Regions from separate parts of the Nonomuraea sp. NPDC048882 genome, predicted to be linked through region 3. Evidence: riboswitches for the same ligand, from Rfam matches in the RefSeq annotation. Region 3 holds a riboswitch; each other region holds the start of a gene.
The links. A riboswitch is a leader RNA that binds a small molecule or an ion and turns the genes downstream of it on or off. The one in region 3 is predicted to bind cyclic di-AMP.

Region 1: linked by a shared signal. The riboswitch ahead of AB0C27_RS26510 (C40 family peptidase) and the one ahead of AB0C27_RS32920 (C40 family peptidase) in region 3 are both predicted to bind cyclic di-AMP.
Region 2: linked by a shared signal. The riboswitch ahead of AB0C27_RS25535 (hypothetical protein) and the one ahead of AB0C27_RS32920 (C40 family peptidase) in region 3 are both predicted to bind cyclic di-AMP.

Annotation. Positions count from the first base shown of each region.
Region 1 is NZ_JBEZGB010000007.1:348,921-353,836, forward strand. Features, by position in the region: gene AB0C27_RS26490 (thioredoxin domain-containing protein) at 1-202, opposite strand, end outside; gene AB0C27_RS26495 (Uma2 family endonuclease) at 410-949, shown strand; gene AB0C27_RS26500 (branched-chain amino acid aminotransferase) at 1,014-2,111, opposite strand; gene AB0C27_RS26505 (3-isopropylmalate dehydrogenase) at 2,402-3,448, opposite strand; cyclic di-AMP (ydaO/yuaA leader) riboswitch at 3,547-3,693, shown strand; gene AB0C27_RS26510 (C40 family peptidase) at 3,747-4,283, shown strand; gene AB0C27_RS26515 (class I SAM-dependent methyltransferase) at 4,428-4,916, shown strand, end outside.
Region 2 is NZ_JBEZGB010000007.1:157,317-162,232, reverse strand. Features, by position in the region: gene AB0C27_RS25555 (VOC family protein) at 1-251, opposite strand, end outside; gene AB0C27_RS25550 (YetF domain-containing protein) at 248-826, opposite strand; gene AB0C27_RS25545 (rod shape-determining protein) at 823-1,803, opposite strand; gene AB0C27_RS25540 (DUF5302 domain-containing protein) at 2,042-2,242, shown strand; cyclic di-AMP (ydaO/yuaA leader) riboswitch at 2,408-2,540, shown strand; gene AB0C27_RS25535 (hypothetical protein) at 2,725-3,291, shown strand; gene AB0C27_RS25530 (alpha/beta fold hydrolase) at 3,344-4,189, shown strand; gene AB0C27_RS25525 (hypothetical protein) at 4,235-4,606, opposite strand; gene AB0C27_RS25520 (roadblock/LC7 domain-containing protein) at 4,641-4,916, opposite strand, start outside.
Region 3 is NZ_JBEZGB010000010.1:193,760-198,675, reverse strand. Features, by position in the region: gene AB0C27_RS32930 (M48 family metallopeptidase) at 1-3, opposite strand, end outside; gene AB0C27_RS32925 (hypothetical protein) at 15-914, opposite strand; gene AB0C27_RS32920 (C40 family peptidase) at 1,201-1,722, opposite strand; cyclic di-AMP (ydaO/yuaA leader) riboswitch at 1,796-1,961, opposite strand; gene AB0C27_RS32915 (C40 family peptidase) at 2,497-3,471, opposite strand; gene AB0C27_RS32910 (NYN domain-containing protein) at 3,555-4,877, opposite strand.

The sequences.
Region 1 (4,916 bases), on a different contig from region 3:
CCTTGCAGACGGGACAGTCGAAGTCCTCGTACACGTCGAGCACGGGGGCCTTGCTCCCCAGGTCGGCCAGGACCATCGAGCCGTCCGCCTGCCTGGTCAGGGTCACGCCGTCGGACGACTCGCCCGGCTCGGAGAACGCCAGCACCCCGAGCACGGCGATCGCCAGTCCCGCCACCGCGACCGCCAACAACCGCTTCATCATCAGCCCACTCTCACCTCGTCGATCGCGCGAACCCTACCGGAAGCGGAAACAACGCCCGCATAAGGCATGCCCGCCCGGCGGGATCGTGCGGGACCTTTGCCGGGCCCATACCTGTCCGACATCGGCGGGCGACGATCACACCCTGTTGTCACACACCCGTCCGGCCGTACGCTCGATCACCCCCGACGCAGGTGAAGGACGGAAGGCATGGCCGGGCCACTCGAAGAGCGATTTCGCAGCGTGCGCGATCTGCTTCCTGAATATCGGGTGGAGACGGCGCGCGGCCGGATCGTGGTGAACGAATCCGGGACATGGCAGCACAATACGCTCGTCTTCCAGATGGTGTGCCGGCTGATCGGCCCGGCGGTCGAGCGGGGCTGGGAGATCTGGCCGAACATCACCGTCTATCTGGGCAGGAACGCCGACCGCTACGTGCCCGACCTGGCCGTGGTGCCCCGCCGCCCGCGCATGCGAATGGAACACGCGGTGTACGGGGACGCGACCGTGCTGCTCGTCGACATCGTCACCGCCGGCAGCGTCTACGAGGATTATCACGTCAAGCCGGGCGAATACGCGCAGGGCGGGGTGCCGCTTTATCTGCTGGTCGATCCGCTGCAGTGCACGGTGAAACTCTTCGGCCGGCCTGAGGGCGGGAAATACGGGACGGAAATTCTGGTGGCGGGCGCCGAACCGCTCATTCTTCCGGCGCCCTGGGAATTCGCCGTGGAAACCGGGGAACTCTGGTGACCGGATTCCCCGGGGCGCGTCGGCCCCGGGGGCCCGGGGCCGCGTGGTCCCGGGGAGTTCCAGATCAGACGATCTTGTGGATCCAGTTGTGGGCGTCGGGGCGGGCGCCGTACTGGATGCCCACCAGCTCCTCGCGCACCCGCATGGTCACCGGGCCGGGCGTGCCGTCGGCGATGGTCCAGGAGCGGTCGGCGCCCTTGACCGTGCCCACCGGCGTGACCACAGCGGCCGTGCCGCACGCGAACACCTCCGTGAGCTCGCCCGACGCGCACGCGGCCTGCCACTCGTCCACGGTGATGAGCCGCTCCTCGGTCTCCAGCCCGAGGTCCCCGGCCAGCTCCAGGATCGAGTCCCTGGTGATGCCGGGCAGCAGGGTGCCGGTGAGCGCGGGGGTGACGAGCTTGCCACCGAAGACGAAGAACAGGTTCATCCCGCCCATCTCCTCCACGTAGCGGTGCTCGTGGGCGTCCAGCCAGACCACCTGGTCACAGCCGTTCTCCACCGCCTGCCGCTGTGCGACGAAGGCCGCGGCGTAGTTGCCGCCGCACTTGGCGAAGCCGGTGCCGCCGGGGGCGGCCCTGGTGTACTCGGTGGACAGCCAGACGGAGACGGGCTTGAGGCCGCCGGTGAAGTACGAAGCCGCCGGCGAGGCGATGACCATGTACTTGTAGGTCTTCGACGGGTAGTTGACGCCCAGCCCCGCCTGCGTGGCGATCATGAAGGGGCGCAGGTAGAGGCTGTGGCCCTCGGTGGTGGGCACCCACTCCTTGTCGGTCTGGACGAGGAGCTCCAGCGAGTCGACGAAGGTCTCCTCGGGCAGTTCCGGCATGGCCATGCGCGCGGCCGAGCGGTTGAAGCGGGCGGCGTTCGCGTAGGGGCGGAAGGTCACGATCGACCCGCTGAGCTGGCGATACGCCTTGAGGCCCTCGAACAGCTCCTGCGCGTAGTGGAAGACCGAGGTGGCGGGGTCGAGCTGCAGCGGCCCGTACGGCAGCAGCCGGGCGTCGTGCCAGCCCTGGCCCTCGGTGTAGTCGATCGAGATCATGTGATCCGTGAAGGTCTGCCCGAAACCGGGGTCCGCCAGTACCTGCTCCCGCTCGGCCGCGGTGCGAGCGTGGTCGGATAGCTGCACGTCGAAGCTGAGCTTCTGAGCGATGGTCATGACGGCGGTCCTTCTCTCTGCGGTCTACCGAAAATCTACCGAAATCTACCGAAAGTTACCGGATCTGCGGGATCTGCCCGCCGGCTGCGGGCCCGCTGCGATGAGCGGCCATGCCCGTAAGGGCAGTCCGTACTTCCTATTGTCTCGCCATATGGGATAGCAAGGGGCCAAAGGGGTGGTTAGTCCTTTTGGCCGCTGGATTCGCCTGCGCGGTCGCCGGAACCCGCACACGAAAAAGCGCCCGGCAGCCCTCCTCGGACCGCCAGGCGCTTGATCGGGGCTAGGCGGTCCTAGCCGGATACTCGCGCGGTGATGTCGTCGCCGATCTCGTGGGTGGTGCGACCGGCCCAGCCGGCCAGGCGCTCGACGATGTCGTCGGCGACCGCCTGCTCGACCTTGGCCGCCTCGGCGCGCAGGCCGAGATGGTCGAGGAGCATGGCGACGGACAGGATGGTCGCGGTGGGGTCGGCCTTGCCCTGGCCGGCGATGTCGGGCGCGCTGCCGTGGACCGGCTCGAACATGCTGGGCGCGGTCCGCTCGGGGTTGATGTTGCCGCTGGCCGCCAGGCCGATGCCGCCGGCGATGGCCGCGCCGAGGTCGGTGATGATGTCGCCGAACAGGTTGTCGGTGACGATCACGTCGAAGCGCTCGGGCTGGGTGACGAAGAACATCGAGGCCGCGTCGATGTGGCTGTAGTCGGTGGTGACCTCGGGGTATTCCTCGGCCACGCGGTTGACCGTGCGCTGCCACAGGTCTCCGGCGTAGGACAGCACATTCGTCTTGTGGACGAGCGTGAGCTTCTTGCGCGGCCGCGACTTGGCCTGCTCGAACGCGTAACGCACCACGCGCTCGACGCCGTGGGCGGTGTTGAGCGACTCCTGGGTGGCGATCTCGTGGGGCGTGCCCCGCCGCATGGCCCCGCCGGTGCCGGCATAGAGGCCCTCGGTGCCCTCGCGGACGACGATCATGTCGATGTCCTCGGTGGGCGTGTCGGCCAGCGGCGTCTCCACGCCGGGGAACAGCTTGACCGGTCGCAGGTTGACGTAGTGGTCGAAGGTGAACCGCAGGCGCAGCAGCAGGTCGCGCTCCAGGATGCCGGGCGGCACGCTGGGGTCGCCGATGGCGCCGAGCAGGATCGCGTCGAAGCCGCGCAGCTCCTCCAGCACCGAGTCGGGCAGCGTCTCGCCCGTGCGGTGGTAGCGTGCGGCCCCCAGCTCGTAGTGGGTGGGCTCGATCTTCGTACCCACGGCCTCCAGGACCTTGAGTCCTTCGGCGACGACCTCGGTGCCGATGCCATCCCCGGGGATGACGGCCAAGCGGATGTTACGCGACTCCATGGGCTGTACCTTACCGGCTCGTCTCGTCTGACGAACACACCATCTCAAGGTCCGGACGTCCGATTTGGGGGGTTTACGACCTCTTGACCCATTCGCTAAAGTCCATCGGGCCTAATCCACACAACCGCTGTGTGGAGCCGGGGACCCATTTCTCCCCCAGGGGCGAATCGGCGCCCAGCGCGCCGTAGGGCTGTCTTCCAGGCCCGAGCCCGTCAGCTAACCCGGCCGGCCCCATGGAAGGACAAGTGCTCTGTCTCGCATCGCCATCGTCCTGGCGGCCGCGGCCGCCGGACTCACCTTGGCCACCCCAGCAGCCCAGGCAGCCACCCCCGACGACGACACCACCACCCTGACCGGCGCCGAGATCAGGCGCATCCAGGAGAAGCAACTCCCCGTTCCCGCCTGGAAGATCGCCATCAGATACGCCATGGACAAACGCGGCACCCCGTACGTCTGGGGCGGAGCGAGCAGGCAGGGCTACGACTGCTCGGGGCTGATGCTCCGGGCCTACGAGGCGGCCGGGATCGAACTCCCGCGCACCGCCGCGCAACAGTTCGGCGCGTTCTCCAGGAAGATCTCCTGGGACCACCTCAAGCCCGGTGACCTGGTCTTCTTCAGCGGGCTCGGTCACGTGGGCATGATCTCCAAACCCGGCTACATGGTCCACTCGCCGCACACGGGCGACGTGGTGAAGGAGGAGAAGTTCTCCGACTGGCGCAGGCAGGCGTTCGTCGGAGCGGTCCGGCCGGATCGCGCGGGCGTACGCGAGTGGAAGCAGGTGCTCGAACACCGCGAGGAGACCGGCCCCACCCCGCTCACCGCCTCCGTGGAGTGAGCCGCACGAGATAGACGGCGAGTGGGCGGCGGCCGCGCGGGGCCGCCGCCCACCCGCACCCGCCCGGCGCGCGGCCGCAGAGAGCGCGGAGCCGCCGTCCGCCCCACCCGCCGTGCGCCGCGCGCGCGGACGTAGCGTGAAGGCATGTCACCCGAGAAGGTGCACCTGACGGAGGAGAAGGCCACCCTCCTCGCCACGCTCTACGGCAGGGCGCTCGACGCCCGATCCCCCCGCCCGATCCTCGGCGACCGCATGGCCGCGGAGACGCTCGACCGGATCGAGCACGGTTTCGGCAGAATGGGCATGACCCCGGGCAGTGCCGCCGCGGTCGCGCTCAGGGCACGTTTCCTGGACAGGTGGGCCGCCGGGTTCCTCGACGCCCACCCCAAGGCCACGGTGCTGCACCTGGGCTGCGGGCTCGACACGCGTGTACACCGGCTCGATCCGCCGGACTCCGTCCGCTGGTACGACGTGGACTATCCCGAGGTGGTGGAGCTGCGCCGGCGGCTGTTCCCCGAACGCCGGGCCTACGCCACGGTCGGCACGTCGGTGACCGACCTGGCCTGGCTGGAGCGGGTCCCCGCCGACGCCCCCGCGCTGGTCGTGGCCGAGGGCCTGCTCTACTACCTGGAC
Region 2 (4,916 bases), on a different contig from region 3:
TGGCGGGGCCCGCTGAACTCGAACAGCTCGATCCCCGGCCCGTTCGGCAGCCGCAGCATGCGCACCGCCACCTCGGCCGTCCCCTGGGGCACGCCGAGCCGTCGTTCCGTGCCCCAGCCGCCCTTGGGGCCGTCCGAGCGCGGAAGGGTGTCGTAGAGGACCTCGGCGCCGAAGGCGCGGGCGAAGAACTCGGTCGCCGCGTCGAGATCGGGCACGGTCACTCCGACGTGGTCGATGCCGCGTGCGGTCATGCGCCACCTCCTGTCCTGGCCAGCGCGTCGAGCTTGCGTTCGATGCGATCGAGCCGGGCGCGCAACTCGTCGATGTCGCCGCGCTCGGCGTTCTCCTCCTCGGGGCGCAGCCGGACGAGCACCGCGCCGCCGGGCTCCAGGCGCACGAGCCGGGTGTCGGCCACGCTCGTACCGCCCCTGAGCTGGATCGTCACGTCCAGATCGGACTGGCGCAGGCCCAGCCGCCGCAGCGCGCGGTGCAGGTACTGCCCGTCGCGCGCCAGCACGACCGGGCCGCCCTCCACGAGCTTGCCGGCCATCGGCACGGCGGCGGCCAGCCGCACCACCACCGCGTTGACCGCCATCAGGATCACCACCCCGGCCAGGCCGCCGGCCAGCGAGTTGTCCGGGCCGATGATCGCGTTCTGGACGACGTTGCTCATCAGCAGCATGACCACGAAGTCGAAGTTGTTGAGCTGGGCGATGCCGCGCTTGCCGCCGATCCGCAGCAACGCGGCCACGGCGAGATAGACGACGACGGTCCTGATGGCCTTGTCGGCGAGCGAGACACCTGTGTGAAACAGGTCGTCTGTCATAGACGCCCCCGGAGCCTCCCGATCGGCCCCAGTTCGTCCACGCACCGCCCCAGCCCGAGCGCCACGGCCTCCAGCGGGTGCTCGGCCCGGCGTACCGGCATGCACAGCGTCTCGCGCAGCCGCCGGCCGAGCCCGCGCAGCAGCGCACCCCCGCCGACCAGCACCGCGCCGCGCACCCCGAGGTCGGCGGTCAGCTCGGCCGGGCAGCGCTCGACCGTCTCCATTGCCGTCCGCACGATCGACTCGACCGGCTGCGCGGTCGCCTCGAAGATCCGCTCCACGGGCAGCGTCAGCTCGCGCTCACGCCCGGTGTCGGGGTCGCGGGCGTGCACCATGATCTCCCGGTCCCCGCCGCCCGCGCGGCGCTTGGCCGACTCGGCCTCGGGCTCGTCGAGCAGCAGCCCGTGCTCGCGCTCGACGAAGCGGGCGATGGCCCGGTTGACGGCCTGCCCCCCGTACGGCACAGAACCGGCCGCCACCACCGACTCCCCGGACAGTACGGCGATCCGCGCCGCGTCCCGGCCGATGTCGATCACCATGTGCCCGGTGCAGTCGTCCAGCTCCATCCCGGCCCCCAGCGCGGCGGCCAGGGCGTGCGGGACGAGCTGCACCGTCCGCGCCTCCGCCTCGTAGGCGATGTCACGCAGCGCCGCCCGGTCGATCGGGGTGGAGTCGGCGGGCAGCGCCATGACCACGCGCGGGCGGGCGTACGGATGCCAGTGCACCTTGCGCAGGAAGTGCCGGATCATGCGCCGGGCCAGCTCGGTGTCGGCGGGCAGCCCGCCGCTGACCGGCCAGCACGTACGCCCGCCCCCGCCCAGTGCGGCGGCTTCCACGCCGTACCCGATGACCTTGCCCGTCCGGCCGTCACACATGACGGCGGAGGGCTCGTCGAGCACGATGCCCTTGCGCCTGGCGTAGATCCGCGTGCTCGCGGCTCCCAGATCCATTGCGAGGTCACGACCGAGGAGTCTCATTGGCGTATCCCTTTCCTGGACCGCTCCAAAGCAACACCAGGAACGCAAAGGAACCCCTTTACCCTGAAACCGTGCTCGCCTACGACCGCGAAGCGCCGGGGCCATGATCGCGCTGGTGGCGCCGCCGAACAGGCGGCTGCGGCCGCCTCCCGTGCCGCAGGGCAAGGTCGAGGCCGGTTTCGCGTCGTAAGCGGTGTCATGCGAAGCTGTCAGTGTCCCCAACACCTTGGAGGTCCTCATGGCGGATACACCGGAGCCGGAAGTCAGCGAAACTCCCGAGGACGAGATGAAGCGCAAGTTCCGTGAGGCACTGGAGCGCAAGCGCAGCCAGGCCGCGGGCTCGGGCGCGGGTGGCAGGGGCGTCGACCCTTCGAAGATCCACGGGGCGCACGGTCCGGCTGCGAGTAAGAGATCGTTCAGGCGCAAGAGCGGCGGCTGAGGCTGAGAAATCCGAGGGGGTACGGCATGCCCGTGCCCCCTTCTTCATTCCCGGACGAAGGTAGATCTTTCGACCTGTTCGTGGCGAAACGTTTGCGTATGTCCGTTTCCATAGTTAGAGTAACGGCCATTACCAGCCGGTGACCTAGTCCTTACCCAAAGAGACTGCCGACTGGCGCCGAATCCCGAACCCAGGGAACCGGGGACCCACCTCATGGGGTGAATCCGGCCACACGCCGGTAGGGCATCTCCACGCCCGAACCCGTCAGCTAACCCGGTAGGCGTGATGGAGAGGACCGATCACCCCATGCATCAGCGTGTCACACCCCCGGACCGCGTGCCGGCCGCCTACTAGAGCGGCCCCCTTCTCCAAAGGCTCGTCATTTTGCGCATCGCGTAGCGACGTCAGGTGAATTTTCCGCTACGCGCCATTCCCCCATGGGCGCAAACTCCCTTGTCCCCTCGCGAAGGGTTTACCTTTTCATGTCTGCCCGTTCTGGCCTGCGTTCCCTCACCCTCCTTACCGCAATCGCCATCGGCACGCTGACCATCGCCGGCCCGGCCGCTCACGCCGCCACCGGCACGGACGAGAAGGTCCTGCTCAAGGGCTCCACCACGGCCTCGTACTTCTGGGACGACGCCTCGGGCCGCGCCGGCGACACCGGCCTGCCCGCCAGTGGCAAGCCCATGCAGAAGGGGCTGGCCGCCAGCCCCAGCTGGCCCCTCATGACCGAGGGGTACGTGATGTATAAGGGCAAGAAGATGCCCTTCTTCGTGGGCGACCGCGGCCCCGGTGAGCCCTCCAACCGCGGCATCATGCTCGACCTCGACGCCAAGACGTTCGCCGAGCTGACCGGCGGCCGGTTCAACTCCAGCACACTGGGCGTGGACGGCGTCGGCGGCCAGGGCCACATCGAGATCGACTACGTCATCACCAAGTGGGGCGACGGCCTGGGCAAGAAGAACTACCCGGTCCCGTTCTCGACCCGCGCGTGGGCCGAGCGTGACCGCAACCCGGCCACCCCGCCGCAGGACGAGGCCCAGAGCTGACGCAGGACGTCCGCCTTTGCAGAGTCAAGACCAGAATGTCATTCTGGTCTTCGTGACCAACCGCGCAGCCGCGAACGGCATCGACATCGCCTACGAGAGCTTCGGCTCACCGCAGGGCCGGCCCCTGCTCCTCATCATGGGCCTCGGCGCCCAGCTGATCCAATGGGACGAAGGGCTCTGTGAGCTCCTCGCGGAGCAGGGGCACCACGTCGTCCGGTACGACAACCGCGACGTGGGGCTGTCCACCCACTTCCACGACGCGGGCGTACCGGCGGCGGGATCGCCCGCCCCCTACCTGCTGGACGACATGGCCGACGACGCCGCGGCCCTCATGGACGTGCTCGGCTGGCCGTCCGCCCACGTGGTGGGGGCCTCGATGGGCGGCATGATCGCCCAGGCGCTGACCATCCGCCACCCCGAGCGGGTGCTGACCCTCACCTCGATCATGTCCACCCCCGCCCCGTCCGTCGCCCCTCCCACCGAGGCCGCCTCCGCGGCGCTCATGGGTCGCCCGCCCGCCGACCGCGAGTCGGCGCTGGAGCAGGCGGTGGAGCGGTGGGCGGTCATCGGCTCGCCCGGCTACGAGCTGGACCGCGAGCGGATCATGGAGATGGCCGGGCGTTCCTTCGACCGCAGCTTCGACCCGGCGGGCACGGCCAGGCAGTTCGCCGCCATCATGGCGTCGGGCGACCGTACGGAGGGGCTGAAGGGGGTGCGCGTGCCGACGCTGGTGCTGCACGGCGAGGCCGACCCGCTCGTCCCCGTGGCCGGCGGCCGGGCGACGGCGGCGGCCGTCCCGGGAGCGCGGCTGGTGACCTACCCCGGCATGGGGCACGACCTGCCGCGCGAGCTCTGGCCCGCCTTCACCGCCGAGATCACCAAACTGACCTCCGCCTGAGGCGGCGAGCGGTGGCCCGCGCCGCGCGCGCGGGCCACGGCGCTGTCAGATCTCCAGCTTCTCCTCGATGCCCCGCAACTGGTGCCGGGCCAGCGCCAGGTTGGCGCGCGATCGGTCGAGCGCGAGGTAGAGGAACAGCCCCTTGCCGCCGCGCCCGGTGATCGGGCGGATGATGTGGTACTGGGTGCTCAGCGAGATCAGGATGTCCTCGATGCTCTCCTTGAGCCCGAGCGAGTCCATCGTGCGGAGTTTGGCCTTGACCACCTCGGTGTTGCCGGCCGCGGCGATCTGGAGGTCGAGGTCCTTGGAGCCGCCGAGCGTGCCCAGCGCCATGCCGCTGCCGTGATCGACGATGGCCGCGCCGATCGTGCCGTCGATGCTCATCATCTCTTTGAGAGAGACGTCAATTCCGGCCATGCTTCTTCCTCTCTTGTCTCTGAACGGGTTCCGCTCAGTGCTTGCGTGCTGCGACGGCGGCCACCGCGGCGGCCGTCTTCCTGCCCTCCAGCCGCAGCAGCCCGACGTTCGCGCCGGGTCCGGCCAGGACCGTGAGGACGATGGTGGGGCCGGCGGCGTAGAAGGCCACGAAGCCGGCGGTGCCGGAGATGAGCGTCTCCTCCAGGGCCCCCTGGCCGGTGATGACCAGCATCCGCCTGCTCATCGCGAGCAGCGCCGCCGACAGCGCCGCGATCTGCTCGGCGGTACGGCTCTCCAGGTCGCAGGCGAT
Region 3 (4,916 bases):
CATCTGGCTCCCCTTCACCCGAGCTGATCCCGCACGTACGCGCGCCACCGTGCCGTCAGTGTGGCGGCCGTGAGTCCCCGCGCGGCGAGCGCCCGGTCGGCGCCGGTCGTCCTGGCCGCGCGGTAGAGCCTCACCAGGGTCTCCTCGCCGAACCGGTCGGCGAGGAAGCGACACGCCAGCCACGCCTCCTGGTACGCACGCGCCGGCCGCGCCGGGTCCCGGCCGTCCGCCGCGAAGTCCGCGGGGCCGGGCAGCGCGTCCGGCAGGCGTCCCGCGCGTACCTCGGCGACCAGTTCGGCGGCGATGGTCGTCACGGGCAGCCCGGCGTCGCGGTAGCCCACGTAGTCGGCGAATCCTTCGTACAGCCAGATCGGGAGCCCGTCGGTGCCCGCTGTGACGTGGGTAAGCTCGTGGGCGAGTACCACGTCCTTGCCGGTGGGGGTGAGGGTGGCGAAGAGCTCGGGAACGACGATCACGCGCCCGCCGTCGGCCAGCGCGGCCAGCCCGTCGACCCGGGCCACCCGCGCCAGGCGGGCGGCGTCCCGGGCGGAGTCCGGCACGATCACCAGCGGGCGCACCGGCCGGCCGAGCACCCGGGCGACCCTGAGCCCGGCCCTGTCGGCCCTCGCCGCCAGCTCCTCCAGCCCGTCGCCACCGCTGCCGTCGCCGTCCTTGCCGCCGCCCTTGTCGTCGCCTGCAGCGCCGCGGGCGTCTTCACCGCCGCTGCCGCCACCGCTGCCGTCGCCGGGGCCCACGACCGTGGAGAGCCGTCCGCGGCGGATCACCGTGCCGCGGCCCGGCCAGAGGTCGCGCGCCTCCGGGGGAAGGATCGGGGAGTCGTGGAGCGGCGCGCCGCCGGAGGCGATGAGCAGCAGGCAGGCCACCACGGCTCGTCGGCTCACCTGCTCGGACACGAAGCCCGATCGTAGCCGGACCCGCACGGACTTCATCCCGGCCGATCCGCCGCCGCCCACGCGGGCCGGTCCACACCGCCGTTCCGGCCGCCCGGCCCCACAGGGTGACACGGACGTGCCATGGGGATCCTGAACGTGCCCTGGCGTGCCTCGCGGGTGGCCGTAGGTGCGCCGTGAGGGCCGGGGACGGGCCGGGGGCGGCCCTGGACGTGTGAGAGGCGCCTTGGACGTGCGAGAGCCCCGTCCGGATCCGGGAAGGCTTTCCGTGGATCCGGGCGGGGCTTCTTCACATGCCGGGACGGACCGCGCCGACGAATGACGACCGGCGCCAACCGCCCAGCTTGTCGATGCGCACCCGTTCGCCTGTCCGAGGCGAGTGGATCATCTTGCCCTTGCCGACGTACATGCCGACGTGGCCGAGCCCGTTGAAGAACATGAGATCACCGGGCTTCAACCGCCGCCAGGAGATCTTGTTCCTGATGCGGGCGAACTGGCTGCTCGCCACCCGCGGGAGCTTCACTCCGGCTCTCTTCCAGGCGAACTGGACGAGACCGGAGCAGTCAAACGAACCAGGTCCTGTGGCTCCGTATCGGTACGGGTCACCGATCTGGTTCTTGGCCACGGCGACGGCCTTGCGGGCCTTCGTTTGCTGCCGAGCGACCTTGGCTGCCCTTCGCTGGGCGGCCGTGACCTTCTTCGAGGTCTTGGCGGTGGTTTCCGCCTTCACCGTCGTGACGGTCGATTCGCTCGTCGTCTCCGCCTGAGCCGTTGGGGCAAGGAGGATGGAACCTCCGGCCGTCACGGTCATGGTGAGCGCTACGCCACTCAGGGCAAGGCGGGACAGACGGGGGTTATGCAGGGAGCTGGACAGGATTTCTCCTTGTGTCTTCCACGAACGCCTACCGGGTTAGCTGACGGATTCGGGCCTGGAAGTCGCCCTACGGCGCGATAAGCGCGCCGATTCACCCCTGATCCCTGGGGAAACGTGGGATCGCTGGGTCCCCGGCTCCGTGCCTCCTGGCTGCACGGATTGGGCAGGTCGAAGCCCCGATGAAATGACATGGGGATATCGGGGAACGACCGGCGGATTTCTATCTGTCGCACATCGAGAGGGGACCGATGCGGGTTCGCGGGGCCATGGCTTGTGCACCGCGACGACGCCAGAAGCTACGCCGAAAGTTCAAGGATCGGCAAAGCGTGAGCCCGGCTGTAAAGATCAGACAGAGGACTTTGTCAGGTTCGAAACCCCTGCTGGAACACCAGGTTATGTTATGGAAATGTGACCCTGCTCACACTTGAGCGGGCCCAAGATTGTCAGGTCCAAGTTGTCGCTTATGTCACAGATTTCCCGTTTAAATCACGCGTTCGGGACCTGGGAGCGCTCCCGAGGCTTGTGCCCGCCTTAAGGGAGAGTCACGGCAGATTTCCGGATATGTACGGCGGCGGCCGTAGGCATCAACACAGGCCACAAGGCATTCCAGAACGCGACTCCGTCTCACGAACGATGATCCATAGTAGGATGAGGCAGAAAAAATCCCGCCGCCGGCCGAGAGCGGCCGGACGGCGGGATCGGAAACCGGCGCTACGGACGCACGGCCCCCACCAGCGTGCTGCCGTACGACGAGAGCTTGACCACCTTGACGACGTCACCCGTCTGCGGCGCGTGCACGATCTGCCCGTTGCCCGCGTAGATGCTGACGTGCCCGAGCCCCGCGCTGAAGATGAGGTCACCGGGCTGCAGCGACTTGAGGTCCACCTTGCGGTTGGCTCCCCACGCCCACTGCTGCCACGTCGTACGGGGCAGCGAGACCCCGGCCGCCCGCCAGGCCGCCTGGGTCAGCCCCGAGCAGTCGTACGAGCTCGGCCCCGTGGCACCGAACCGGTACGGCTTGCCCACCTGTGCGAACGCGAACCGCAGCACCGCCGCCGCGCTGCCGGAGGCGGGGCCGGTGTACTTCAGGCCCACGCTGTTGGGGTTGCCCGGGTTGTAGGCCCCCAGCTTCTCCAGCAGCTTCTTCTGATCCTTGATCAGCTTGAGGATCTCCGCGCGTTCCTTCTCGACGCCGTCGCGCTCCTTGTCGGCGTCCTGCAGCGCCTTCTGCGCCTTGCCCCGCTCGACCTTCAGGCCCCGGTTCTCCCGGTCGAAGGCCGCCAGCTTCTCGGCCTTCTCCTGCGAGACCTGCCCGGCCAGGGCCAGCCCGGCGAGCATGTCCTGCGGGTTGGGCGCGCCGAAGATGCCGGGCCACGAGGTGACGTCGTTGCCGGCCTGGTAGCTGGAGACCGCCATGCCGACGACCTCGGCCCGCAGGTCCGCGACCGTGGCCAGCTTGCGCTTGTAGCTCGCGTTGAGCTCGCCGTACGTGGACTTGGCCTTCTTGTAGCGCTCGGTCGCCGTGTTGTAGCGGTCGACGACCTTGTCGGCCTTGTCGTTGAGCTTGTCGAGCTTGGCCTTCGCCTGCGCGAGCGTGGGTTTGGGGTCAGCTGTGGCCGCCCCCATGGGGATCAGCATCAGCCCGAACGCGAGACCCGTGGCCACCGGCACCCGGCCAAACCTCACTTTGTCGCCTCCCAGGGATTATATCTGGGGCGAAATAGTACAGAAGTGGCGGGTGTGGTTCGACTAAACCGCCATTTCGTAACTTAGGCGCGACCGAGCCTGCGCAGCAGCAAACCCGACGGAACGGGTCTGGCTCCCATCCGCCGGACGGACTCGGCGACCTCGCGGTCCGACGACACCACGGCGATGGCCCGGCCCGGCGGTTCGGCGCGGACGAGCTGGCGGATGAGGTCGTCGGCGATCTCCCCGGGGGCGCTGAACAGCACCCGTACGCCGCGAGGGGCCACCACCTGCACGGGGGCGTTGAGCTCGGCCCCGTCGAAGACCACGGTCACCTCGACCCTGGTCTGCGCCACCAGCCCGCCGAGCCCGGTCATGAGCCGGTTGCGCTGGTCGGCGAGGGTGAGGGTGCCGTAGCCGGTCTTGGTGACGTTGTAGCCGTCGATGATCAGGTGCACCTGGGGCAGGGCGAGCAGCTGGTCGAGCAGCTGCGGGTCGTCGTCGGCCAGGGCCCGCGCGGGGACGCCGCGCACGCCGGGGCGCTCGCCGGTGACCGCCGCGACCGAGTCGGCGGGCCGGCTGATCGTGGTGGGCAGGGCCAGCTCGCGGCGCAGCCCGGCCGAGGCGTCCTGCAGCGCGTCGAGCAGCACGCGTACGCGGGCGTCCTCGATGCTCCTGCCCTCGCGGGCGGCCCGGCGCGAGGCTTCGAGCTGTTTCTCCACGTCGGCCAGCCGCTCGCGCAGCCGGCGCAGCTCGGACTCGCCCGCGCTGCCCGCGGCGCTGGCGGCGTGCCTGGCCTCCTCGGCGGCCTGCTCCATCTCCTCGGCGCGCCGCACCGCGCCCTTCGCCCGCTCGCGGGCGTCGTGCAGCTTGCGGCGCAGGTCGGAGTTCTCGGCGCGGGCCGCCCTGATCTGCTCGCGCAGCCGGTCGGCCTCCTCCTTGGCGGCGGTCTTCTGCGTGGCCAGCTGCTCGCGCAGCCGGGCCACCACCTCCTCGCGCTCCGAGCCCTCGGCCGCGACGGCGGAGCGCTCCAGGTCGGCGCGGGCGGTCTCGATCATCTCCTCCCAGCCGGGCGGCCGGGTGAGATAGGCCGCCGCGGCCACGAGCACGGGATCGGCGGCGGGCGGCACGTTGCCCTCGGCCAGCGAGGCGACCAGCTCGGGCCAGCCTGCGGCCACCGACTCGGCGACCAGCTCGCGGAACTTCTTGTCGTTCTCCAGCTGCGCCGCGATGGGCGCGCTGCCGAGTTTGGCCCGTTTGCGGGACTCGAACTTGGCGATGCCGCGCAGGGGCGGCGGCACGGAGGCAGCGGGCATCGTCCCGAGGACCTGAGAGGCCAGATCGACCACGTTGAGCCGCACCTGCTCGGGAAGCGGGCGAGACAGGCCTTCACCCGCTGAACTCATCCCACTTGTCCCTTCGTGACATGCCCTTTCAGACAAGGG